3 regions of the Enterobacter sp. Taxon_2 genome follow, and region 2 is predicted to be linked to each of the others. Evidence: predicted binding sites of a transcription regulator. Region 2 holds the regulator's gene; each other region holds the start of a gene.
What was found. Region 2 encodes CRP, which controls carbon source genes, mostly activating them, when cyclic AMP is high. Its sites were predicted from a motif close to ATGTGANNNNNNTCACAT; they were not measured.

Region 1: a site for CRP is predicted at 2,428-2,445, ahead of AC4IC4_RS08050 (maltoporin). Genes of this name have one in related genera too.
Region 3: a site for CRP is predicted at 2,299-2,316, ahead of focA (formate transporter FocA). Genes of this name have one in related genera too.

What each region holds. Positions count from the first base shown of each region.
Region 1 is NZ_CM178024.1:1,727,273-1,731,458, reverse strand. It holds M-box (ykoK) riboswitch at 1-81, shown strand, start outside; gene AC4IC4_RS08060 (magnesium transporter) at 142-1,143, shown strand; gene AC4IC4_RS08055 (LacI family DNA-binding transcriptional regulator) at 1,190-2,266, opposite strand; gene AC4IC4_RS08050 (maltoporin) at 2,536-3,801, shown strand; gene AC4IC4_RS08045 (PTS sugar transporter subunit IIB) at 3,906-4,148, opposite strand.
Region 2 is NZ_CM178024.1:4,421,154-4,425,339, reverse strand. It holds gene AC4IC4_RS21140 (YccS/YhfK family putative transporter) at 1-1,809, opposite strand, end outside; gene crp (cAMP-activated global transcriptional regulator CRP) at 1,867-2,499, opposite strand; gene AC4IC4_RS21130 (OsmC family protein) at 2,811-3,215, shown strand; gene AC4IC4_RS21125 (phosphoribulokinase) at 3,302-4,171, opposite strand.
Region 3 is NZ_CM178024.1:1,559,054-1,563,239, forward strand. It holds gene pflB (formate C-acetyltransferase) at 1-1,331, opposite strand, end outside; gene focA (formate transporter FocA) at 1,383-2,240, opposite strand; gene ycaO (30S ribosomal protein S12 methylthiotransferase accessory factor YcaO) at 2,647-4,186, opposite strand, start outside.

The sequences.
Region 1 (4,186 bases), 2.1 Mb from region 2:
TGTCGAATCAAGGCTTTGTCAGTATAACTTCCCTCACGGGATACGGTGTACAGTGCTGAACCCAGGACGTGGGGATCTCCTCTTCGACATGCCCTGTCTTGCTCGCCCCTGAGAGATTTTATTATTCAAAGGGAATTCACTATGTCTTACGCTATTCACAACCAAAACCTGGCATTCAATGACAGCGCGATCGCGCAATATATGAATACCGATTTTATTGTCCTCGATATTTCATTATGCGTGGCGCTGGCGCGCGAGCAATTTTTCGAAAAATTAAAAGACGACGATATTCCGTCTCATATTTTTATTGAGGACAATGGCCGCCTGGCGGGCATGATTGCCGTGCGTAAATTGCTGCAGACCGTCGACACGGTACAGCCGGTGAAATCGCTGATGATTTCGCAGTTTTTGCAGGTCAAACCGGAGGATGAACGTGCCGACGTTGCCGGGCTGCTGGCGCACGGCGGCGCGGACGTGGTTCCCGTGGTCACCCACGGCAAGCTCGTCGGCTGTCTGACCGAGCGCGAAATCGCCCATCTGCTGGAGGATGACGTCACCGAAGATGCTCAGCTTCAGGGGGCGACGCTGCCGCTGGAGAAGCCCTATCTGGACACCAGCCCGTATAGCCTGTGGAAAAAACGCTCCGTCTGGCTGCTGCTGCTGTTTGTCGCGGAGGCCTACACCAGCTCGGTGATCCAGCATTTTGAAGAGGCGCTGGAGTCCGCCATCGCGCTGGCGTTTTTTATTCCGCTGCTGATCGGCACGGGCGGCAACAGCGGGACGCAGATCACCTCCACCCTGGTGCGCGCCATGGCGCTGGGGGAAGTGCGTTTGCGCGACGTTGGCCGCGTGCTGCGTAAAGAGATGACCACCTCGCTGATGATTGCCGCCACGCTGGGTCTGGCCGGATGCATTCGTGCCTGGATGATGGGGATTGGGCTGGAAATCACGCTTATCGTCAGCCTGACGCTGGTATGCATTACGCTGTGGAGTGCGATTGTCTCGTCCGTGATTCCAATGGTGCTCAAGCGCTGCGGCATCGACCCGGCGGTCGTCTCCGCGCCGTTTATCGCGACGCTTATCGACGGTACCGGGCTGATTATCTACTTCAAAATTGCCCAGTACACGCTGGGGCTGGAGTAAGCTTGCGAGCACCTCATTCACGCACGTGATTGAGGTGCTCACTTCGCTACGCATCGCCGAGCTGATGCGCGATCTCACGCAGCTGCTGGGCAAGCGCCTGCAGGTTTTTCCCTTTCTCCCCTTTCGGCCCGGTGGACTGACGCACCACCAGACGGGCAGGTAAAATCGAGGACATGCGCTGGACACTCTCTTCACCGCTGTCGAGAATGCGGCGCACCGCCTCTTTACCCTGCAGATCTAAATCCAGCGATACCGTCGTCAGCGCCGGGTAGAAGAATGAGCTTTCATAGGTGTCATCGTAGCCAATCACCGACTTCTCGCCCGGAATTGAAATCTGCTGCTGATGGAACGCGCTCAGCACGCCGAGCGCCATCTGGTCGTTCGCCACCAGCACGGCGGTAAACTGCGCCGTTTCCCGCAGCATTTGCAACGCTCCCGAATAACCGCTTTGCGCATCCCAGTTGCCGCGAATGACCGATGCTGGCTCCAGACCGTAGCCCTTCAGGGTCTCGATCCAGCTTTTCAGCCTCAGCTGCGCCGACACGGAAGACGCCGGCCCCGCCAGCAGGGCAATGTCGCGATGCCCCAGCTCGTAAAGATATTTGACGCTGGCGCGGGTGCCGTCCGCCGGATTAAACGAAACGTTAAACACGGAACTGTACGGGTCAACGTCGAGGAACAGGCAGACAATGTCGTCGTTGTCGGCGGCGATTTTCTGCGCCGCTTCAGCCTCCAGCGGCACGTTGATGATCACTTTGCTCACCAGCTGGGATTTCAGCTCGTTGATGGAATCCTGGATGCTGTGGTTGACGTTCTCATCAATCATTGAGATCAGTACCTGGTAGCCTTCCACATTGGCATAGCGTTTCACCGCCGCCGCAACCTGCGAAGGCGCGTGCAGCGCCAGCGAAATGGTCACCAGCCCAACGGTCTGGCTCTGCTTGCCCACCAGCTGCTGAGCCAGTCGGTTGGGTACATACCGCAATAATTCTATGGATTTCTCCACCTTGATGCGCGTGGCGTCGGATACATTGGCAGATTTATTCAGTACCCTGGACACGGTCTGATAGGAGACGCCCGCATGGCGTGCCACGTCCTCTAACGTTGCGCTTTTCGACTTCATGGTCCGGTTCCTTATGTTGTTATGCGCTGATTGTAACAGGGGTGCTGAAAAAAAACGCTTACCACCCTCTCGCCGTGGGCACAACACCATCAAAAAGTATTACGCTCACAATGCCATAATTTGTGTCCAATCTCATTACTCGTAACAAAATTGTCTATTTTATTTGCAGTTAATCACACATTTCGGATCGTGTAATTGCCAGTTAACGGGTTTAGGCATTTTATGACAGCGGATTTGTGAACGTATTACAAAACAATAAGAGGGTTACAATGAACACGACGATCCGCTCTGTATCTGTTGCGTTGGCTGCCGCGCTGGCATCGCCTTCGCTGTTTGCAGCGTCTTCAGTACCGATTGATTTTCATGGATATCTTCGCTCCGGCGTGGGCGTCTCACGGGATGGTGGGATGGAGGAGTGGCAAAAAAACAAAATTGGCCGTCTGGGTAACGAGGCCGACACCTACGGCGAGCTGGAGCTGGGCTCCGAGGTATACAAAAAGAACGACGTCAGTTTCTATCTCGACAGCATGGTGAGCATGGTCTCAGACGGCTCCAACGACAATGAAACCACCTTAGATGACGATGCCCAGTTCGGCCTGCGCCAGCTTAACCTGCAGATCAAGGGGCTGATCCCCGGGGATCCCAATGCGGTGATTTGGGGCGGTAAGCGCTACTACCAGCGCCATGACCTGCACATCATTGATACCAAATACTGGAATATTTCGGGCTCCGGTGCGGGTATCGAGAACTACACGCTTGGCCCGGGCGCAGTCTCCGTTGCGTGGATCCGCGGCGATGCCAACGACGTGGACTACCGCGTGGATGGCGACAGCGACGTTAACATCAACTACATCGACCTTCGCTATGCGGGCTGGAAGCCGTGGGCGGGCGCGTGGACGGAAGTGGGTATTGATTACGCCATGCCAAACCCGACCAACAAGCAGAAAGAGTACGGCGGGCTGTACGAGGCCGATAACGGCGTAATGGTCACCGGTGAGATCAGCCAGGATATGTTTGGCGGCTATAACAAGCTGGTGCTGCAGTACGCCAATAAAGGTCTGGCCCAGAACATGGTGTCACAGGGTGGGGGCTGGTACGACATGTGGAACTACGTGAACGACGCCACCGGCTACCGCGTGATTAACACCGGCTTAATTCCGATTACCGACAAGTTCTCCTTTAACCACGTTCTGACATGGGGCTCGGCAGACGACACCACGCAGTACACGGACAAATCACGCCTGGTATCGCTGGTGGGGCGCGCGCAGTATCAGTTCACCGAGTACGTGCGTCTGATTGGCGAAGTGGGCGGATTCTACCAGGAAGATACTTATACCGACGGCACTAAGTACAAGCAGAGCGGCGAGAAGTACACCCTCGCGCTGGGCCTGGCAGACGGTCCTGAGTTTATGTCACGTCCTGAACTGCGCGTGTTCGCCTCCTATCTGAATGACTCCGAAAAAGGGCAATCCTTCGAGGATGGCACGGCCAACAATACCTGGAACTTCGGTGTGCAGGTCGAGGCCTGGTGGTAAGTCTTAATTTATAATTTGCGTTAATCGTTATCGTATCTCCAGCAACCTGCAGTCTATTTTACTGCTTTGGGATAGCCATTACTTTGGCTATCCCTTTTTTATATTTACTGATTAAAATGTTCGTCTAATAATTTCCGTAATGTATCAGACTGCCTGCCGAATATAGCGTGCACCTGCTGGCCGATAATAATCACCCCCAGCGCCCCCTCATTCTGTATCGCCTGGGAATCGACCTTATTTAAATCTTTTACCGTCACGCGCAGGCGGGTAATACAGGCTTCGACGTGCTCGATATTATCGTCGCCGCCAAATGCCGGAATTAAACGCTGGGTAATTTGACTGTCCATAATACGCCTCTCTGTTATGCAGATAAAAAAATGCCTGC
Region 2 (4,186 bases):
CAGCATCGTGTGCTCGCGCGCCAGCGTGGTCATGGCGTTAATGTGCTCGACGATAAACTGGCTGTGCGTCACCCACAGCTTCATGTCTGCCAGATAGTGCGAATTAAAGCCCGGCTCCTGCATTGCCTGGTTGAGTGAGTTGAACAGGGCGTTGTGCGCCTGGTTGACCTTCATGCGCTGATAAGCCAGCGGCGACGGCTGCGGGTCGTCGCTCAGGATCAGGCGAATGGCCTGCTGGTCGGCTTCCAGCGCGTCGTGGGCGTTCTGGCGCAGCAGTCCACTTTGCCACTGCGGCCACAGCCAGACCATGCCGCCAAAAGCAATCAGGCAGCCGATCAGGGTATCAATCAGCCTGGCGACAATAAACTGTTCGCCATTGAGCGTGAGCAGCTGCAGGGTATATACCGCCGTCACCGTAAAGCCCACCATCGCCCAGCCGTAGTTTTTGCGGATAATCAGGTAGCTTACCAGCGTGATCGCCAGCATGCCTGCCAGGGTATAGCCTTCCGGCACGTGGAAGTGCAGCGTCACGCCCGCGATGATCAGCCCGGCCATGGTGCCGCCCGCCCGATGCAGAATACGCACCCGCGTGGCGCCGTAGCCGTTCTGAGTGACAAACAGCACGGTCATTAATATCCAGTAGGGTTTCGGCAGATGCAGCGCCATGCCCATCAGGCTGGCGGTACTGAGCATCACGCTAATTCGTGCGGCGTTGCGCAGGGCGGACGATTTAAGAGAAAGATAGCTTTTGAGCGCGGGCAATAGCGGCAGCCGTTTCTGCTTATCCGCCATCAGGTCGCGGGGATAAAGCGGGCGCTGCGTGCGCAACACGCGGGCGATACGGCTGAAGTGCCAGGCGGCAAACTGGCCGACGGGGTTATCCGGATGCTGACGAGCGATTTTCTCCAGCGCGCCCAGCTGTTTGTCCATGTTAAAGCGCGTCGGGTAGCGGTGATAGAGAATATCATCGGCCAGAACGCGCAGGCGTGCGGACACCGTCTGCGCGTTCCAGCGGATCACCGCTTCGGCGTGGCTGCGCTCGACCAGCTTTTGCACCTCCTGCGGGTGGTGCAGGCTCACGGAGATATGCTCCTGCAGATCCAGCCCGACCTGGAAGGTGCGCAGCAGCCGTTTGTACTCGTGGTTCTTGTTGGCGGCGAGCATATGCAGCTGCTGATAGCACTGGCTTATCAGATCCACCACCTTCTGCTGGCGCGTCAGCAGGGGCGGTAAGGATTTTTCCGGATCGGTATGCTGGGTCAGCAGGGTGTATTTGGCTTCGCAGTAATCCGCAAGCTGCACATAGAGCAGGCTCAGGGATTCACGCAGCGGCTGCTCCCGCCACAGCCAGAACCAGAACCAGTTAAACAGGCCGTACCATAATGTCCCCAGGGCGTAGATCAGCAGCGGCTCCCACACCGGCATATTCCCGGCGAGGCTCAGCGTGAAGATGGCCGCAATCAGCGACGCGGGAAGCAGGCGGGCGTGCAGCGAACTGATTTCCGCCGTGACGCCGAGGGTCATCGCCAGCACGGTCAGGATCAGCGGCAGCGGGATATCACGAGCCAGTAACAGCTGTACGGCGAGGCTACAGCCCGCAAACAGGCAGCCGCCGATAATCAGGCGTTTGAAAAAGCGCTTATGCGGCGTGTCCAGACCGGCGATGTTGCAGCAGGCAGGCACGAGGGAAAACAGCAGACCTTGCTGAAGATGTCCGAGGATCAGGCCTATGGCCACGGGAAGACACAACACCAGCGTTTGTCGCAGTGCGTAGTTAACTTCCGGGTGATAGATCAGCCTGCGCCACATGGAGAGTAGAGACAAAAACGGCGTGACACCTTGCGATGGCACGCCGTTTAAGCGGAATTAACGCGTTCCGTAAACCACGATGGTTTTACCGTGGGCAGAGATCAGGTTTTGATCTTCCAGCATTTTCAGGATACGGCCCACTGTTTCACGGGAGCAACCGACGATCTGACCAATTTCCTGACGGGTAATTTTAATTTGCATGCCGTCCGGGTGGGTCATGGCGTCTGGCTGTTTCGCCAGGTTCAGCAGGGTCTGTGCGATACGGCCAGTCACGTCCAGGAAGGCGAGGTTGCCCACTTTCTCTGAGGTGACCTGCAGACGGCGCGCCATCTGGGAAGAAAGACGCATCAGGATGTCAGGGTTAACCTGAATCAGCTGACGGAACTTCTTGTAAGAAATTTCAGCCACTTCACATGCTGTCTTTGCACGAACCCAGGCGCTACGTTCCTGGCCCTCTTCAAACAGGCCCAGTTCACCGATGAAATCGCCCTGGTTCAGATAAGAAAGGATCATCTCTTTCCCTTCTTCATCTTTGATCAGCACTGCCACCGAGCCTTTAACGATGTAATACAACGTTTCCGCTTTTTCACCCTGGTGAATCAGCGTGCTCTTTGATGGGTACTTATGAATGTGGCAATGAGACAAGAACCATTCGAGAGTCGGGTCTGTTTGCGGTTTGCCAAGCACCATGCGCTGTTATCCTCTGTTATAAGCTGTCACCAGAGTCATCAGATGCATCCGGACTCTGGGGTTGCAATCGAATTCTTACCCATACCCTGGGAAGTCGGCTACCGTAACGTTTCGCAGCCAGTAAAGTTTGATGTCCTCTGCATACATGTGTAACGTCAATGTATTACTGTAGCATCCAGAGTGTTTTAGCATAGCTTTCGCCGCGTGTCTCCTGGTGTCTCGCTTCAGCATGATGCAGGTCGCCTTCCATTGCGAGAAATGTAACGCACGCGTAATCTGTCACCAAAAATGCAACGTTGGAGTTTAAGAATATGCAAGCGCGCGTGAAATGGGTTGAAGGTTTAACGTTCCTGGGCGAGTCCGCGTCAGGACACCAGATTTTGATGGACGGTAACTCCGGCGATAAAGCGCCAAGCCCAATGGAAATGGTGCTGATGGCGGCAGGGGGATGCAGCGCCATTGACGTGGTGTCGATTCTGCAAAAAGGTCGTCATGACGTGACGGATTGTGAGGTTAAACTCACGTCAGAACGTCGCGAAGAGGCGCCACGCTTGTTCACCCATATTAATCTGCACTTTGTGGTCACCGGTAAAGAGTTGAAAGACGCAGCGGTCTCGCGTGCGGTGGACCTGTCTGCGGAGAAGTACTGCTCTGTGGCGTTAATGCTGGAGAAAGCGGTAAAAATCACGCATTCGTATGAAGTGATCGAGGCTTAATCTTTTGGCGGGTGGCGCTTCGCTGACCCGCCCTACTAAAGCATGACCGTAGGCCCGGTAAGCGCAGCGCCACCGGGCAAAACAACTCACGCAATCTGCTTCCCCTCCATCAGTCGCTCCACCAGCGGCGTCATGATGAGCTCCATCGCCAGCCCCATTTTTCCGCCCGGCACGACTAACGTATTCATGTGCGAAATAAACGAGCCCTGCAGCATGGCCAGTAGCCAGGGGTAATCAATGCCTTCGAGATTGCGGAAATGGATCACCACAAAGCTCTCATCCAGAGACGGGATGCTTTTGGCGGCAAACGGGTTGGAGGTGTCCACCGTCGGCACCCGCTGGAAGTTAATATGGGTACGGGAGAACTGCGGCGTCAGGAAGTTGATGTAATCTTCCATGGAGCGCACCACCGAGTCCATCACCGCCTCTCGTGAATGGCCGCGCTCGCTCATGTCGCGCGTCAGCTTCTGGATCCACTCCAGGTTAACGATAGGGACCACGCCGACCAGCAGATCCACGTGGCGCGCCACGTCGTGTTGAGGGGTGACCACGCCACCGTGCAATCCTTCGTAAAACAGTACGTCGGTGGGTTCCGGCAGCGGTTGCCACGGGGTGAACGTCCCCGGTACCTGATTCCAGGGAACGGCTTCATCATAGGTATGCAGATACTTGCGGGACTGCCCTTTGCCGCTCTGACCGTACTCTATAAAGGTTTGTTCCAGCAGGCCGAAGTCATTGGCTTCCGGGCCGAAATAGCTGATGTGTTTACCCAGATCGCGCGCCTTACGGATGGCCATATCCATCTCCGGACGCGTGTAGCGGTGAAAGCTGTCGCCTTCGACCTCCGCCGCACGAAGATTCAGCTGGGCGAAAATCTTGCGAAAGGCGAGGCTGGTGGTGGTGGTTCCCGCACCACTCGACCCCGTAACGGCAATAACCGGATGTCTGGCAGACATAGCAACTCCCTGACT
Region 3 (4,186 bases), 2.0 Mb from region 2:
AGCATGGTTTTCGCCAGGTTTGCACGCGCACCGAAGAACTGCATTTGTTTACCAACAACCATTGGGCTTACGCAGCAAGCGATAGCGTAATCGTCGTTGTTGAAGTCCGGACGCATCAGGTCATCGTTCTCGTACTGCAGAGAAGAGGTATCGATAGACACTTTAGCGGCGAATTTCTTGAAGTTCAGAGGCAGTTTTTCAGACCACAGAACGGTGATGTTCGGCTCCGGAGAAGGACCCATGGTGTACAGGGTGTTCAGGAAGCGGAAGCTGTTTTTGGTTACCAGAGTACGGCCGTCAACGCCCATACCGCCGATGGATTCAGTTGCCCAGATTGGGTCACCGGAGAACAGCTCATCGTATTCTGGAGTACGCAGGAAGCGAACCATACGCAGTTTCATGACCAGGTGGTCAATCATTTCCTGAGCGTCTTGCTCGGTGATTTTGCCTGCTTTGATATCACGCTCGATGTACGCATCCAGGAAGGTGGATACGCGACCGAAGGACATTGCTGCACCGTTCTGAGACTTAACTGCGGCCAGGTAGCCGAAGTAGGTCCACTGGATAGCTTCCTGAGCGTTGGTAGCAGGACCAGAGATATCGCAGCCATATTTAGCCGCCATCTCTTTGATCTGACCCAGCGCGCGGTGCTGTTCAGCGATTTCTTCACGCAGACGGATAGTCGCTTCCAGGTTTACGCCGTTTTCCAGATCGGACTGCAGAGACACGAACTGAGCGTATTTGTCTTTCATCAGGAAGTCGATACCGTACAGCGCAACGCGACGGTAGTCACCGATGATACGGCCACGGCCATACGCATCTGGCAGACCAGTCAGAACGCCAGATTTACGGCAGTTCAGAATGTCTTTGGTGTAAACATCGAATACACCCTGGTTGTGGGTTTTGCGGTATTCGGTGAAGATTTTTTTCAGCATTGGGTCCAGCTCGCGGTTATACGCTTTGCAGGAACCTTCAACCATTTTGATGCCACCGAACGGGATGATTGCGCGTTTCAGTGGTGCTTCAGTCTGCAGACCAACGATTTTCTCAAGGGCTTTGTTGATATAGCCAGCATCGTGAGAAGTGATGGTGGAAGCAACGGAGGTGTCAAAATCAACTGGCGCGTGAGTGCGGTTTTCCAGTTTAACGCCTTCCATTACGCTGTCCCACAGCTTGGTGGTCGCGTCAGTTGCGCCAGCCAGGAAGGATTCGTCACCTTCATACGGGGTATAGTTTTTCTGAATGAAGTCACGTACGTTTACTTCATTCTGCCAGTCACCTTTCGCAAAACCTTCCCAGGCTGTGGCTAACTTTTCATTAAGCTCGGACATGTAACACCTACCTTCTTAAGTGGATTTTTTATTTACTGCCTGAGAAAACCATCAATGATGATCATCGCCACGCAGGTAAATGACCCAGTATGTCAACCCAACTAACAGACCCCCACCGATAATGTTCCCGATAGTGACAGGGATCAGGTTATCAGTAATGAAATTCATAATAGTCAGGTGAGAGAAACTTTCCGGGGATGAACCAACTGCGGTCCAGAACTCCGGGCTCGCAAAGTCGCGGATAACAATGCCCATTGGGATCATGAACATATTCGCGATACTGTGCTCAAAGCCGCTGGCAACGAACATCGCAACCGGCAGAACCATAATTAAGGCTTTGTCCATCAGGCTACGACCCGAGTAGCTCATCCATACAGCCAGGCAGACCATCAGGTTAGCGAGGATGCCGAGAGCAACGGCTTCGATAAATGTGTGGTGCATTTTGTGGTCGGCGGTTTGCAGGACGTTAAGGCCCCAGCCACCGTTGGCGGTCATGTACTCGCCAGAAAGCCACATCAACAAAACAAAGAGCAGACAGCCAACCAGGTTACCCACGTAGACGTTAAGCCAGTTACGTGCCAGCTGACCCCAGGTAATTCTTCCGCTGGCCTTGGCCACGACAATCAGCACCGTTGAGGTGAAGAGGTCGGCGCCGCAGATGACGCAGAGAATCAGACCCAGTGAGAAGCAAATGCCGCCAATCAGTTTGGCCATGCCGAAAGGCATTCCGGCAGTACCGGTGGTGGCGGTGATATAGAAGACGAAAGCGATAGAGATGAACACACCAGCCGTGATCGCCAGATAGAACGTCTTCATCGGGTGTTTCGTTGCTTTATAGACACCCGCTTCTTCGGCAACTTTAGCCATTGCAGCGGGGAGTAAAAGATCAAAAGGGTTGTCAGCTTTCACACTAACTCTCTCTTTATTAAGTCGGCGACGAGATACTAACAAAGCATTATAGAAGAGAAATTGATATAGATCATATCTCGCCTGGCTTATAGGCCCGCAGTGTGTATGGTTTTACGACAAATGCGGAGTAAGTATTTGATTATCCGTATAAAAATAAATTTTAAAAGTTATGAAAAGAGTTGAATTTTTTCGTTCAGCCACCTCTGAAGCAGTTAATTAATATGGAGTATTAACCATAAAAAGTAACAGTAAAGCCCAGATCAATATTATTATATTTACCCGTATTTAACTTTATTATTACAATCAACAATCATTGCCGAAGAAAATAAAAAACGGGGCAATGAAATTGCCCCGTAATATAGCCCAGACGATTGAATACGCCTACTGCTGGTAATGTTATATGCGCTTATTTTGACCAGTAAGCGGCTTTAGCTTTCTGCAGCTTTTCGTAGGCCTTCAGCAGCGACTGATGCGCCGGGAAGGCTTTCAGATCGCTATCAACAGCCTGCAGGCCATAGAACGGCGCTTCGCCGCTCAGGGCCGCGCTGGCTGCTTCTACGGCTTCAGCGCCGTACATGCGCACGAAAGCATTCAGGTATTGCAGCGGTTCGCGATCCTCTTCCTGTGCAAGCAGCAGCAGGGTTTGCAGGCAGCGGTAATAATTGGTGCGCTCGGCAGAGAAGACCGACTGGTTGAATTCCATGGTCCACTCGGTCCAGGCCAGAGCCTGATCCAAATCGCCACCCGCCAGGGCCAGCATTGCTTTCAGCTCACCGATACGCAGGGTATACCAGCCGTTGTCTTTACCGGTCGCCAGACCCAGCAGTTCGCGTACGCGGGTGAAGTCATCGTGGCCTTCTTCGTCCAGTTGAGCGATCAGGTTCAGATAATCTTCTTTCTCCCATTCGCTGCCCGGCAGTGCCAGCAGCGTTTCGCGCAGGTGCGCACCCATGCTGTTATTCGCCAGCCAAAGATCTTCAGCAGGGTAGATGTCGGACATGCCCGGAACAATAATGCGGCACGCGTAGACGCCAAGATGCTCGTAATCGGCAATGTACACTTCCTGATCTTCCGCATTGAAGATCGCCATCAGCGTAGCGAACTCTTCTTCCGTGGTTCCGGCAAAGCTCCAGTCCACGAACGGATAGTCGGCGTCCTGCTTGAACATATCCCAGGAAATTAAGCCGCTGGAATCGATGAAGTGGGTTTCAAGGTTGGTATGCTCGGCCACTTCTTCGTCGTCAAACGTTGGCGGCGTAAACACGTCGAGATCTTTCAGGCTACGGCCCTGCAGCAGCTCGGTAACGGTACGCTCCAGCGCCACGCCGAAGTCCGGGTGCGCGCCGAAGGAGGCGAAGCAGGTGCCGTTGGTTGGGTTAAACAGCACGACGCAGATGACCGGGTACTTACCGCCCAGAGAGCCGTCATAGGCAAAGATTGGGAAACCTTCTGCTTCCAGCTTGGCGATGGACTCCACTACGCCCGGGTAGCGTGCCAGCACGTCTGCCGGAATTTCAGGCAGGCTGATGGATTCAGCGATGATGCGGTTTTTGATGTGACGTTCAAAGACTTCAGACAGACCCTGCACGCGCGCTTCATTGCGGGTATTACCGGCGGACATACCGTTGGACACATACAGGTTGCCGACGATGTTCATCGGGATATAGACGGTCTGCTCGTCAGACTGACGGGTAAACGGCAGGGCGCAGATACCGCGATCCTCGTTACCGGACTGCAGATCGATCAGCATGCTGGCGGTCAGTTCGTTGTCCGGATCGTAGAAGGCACGCAGGCGAGCGTCGAGAATACCTTTCGGCAGTTCGTCATCTTCGGTCAACGGGAACCATTTTTCATTTGGATAGTGAACGAACGGGCCGTTAGCGATGGTCTCGCCCAGCCAGAAGTCAGCGAAGAAATAGTTGGTGGACAGACGCTCAAAATACTCA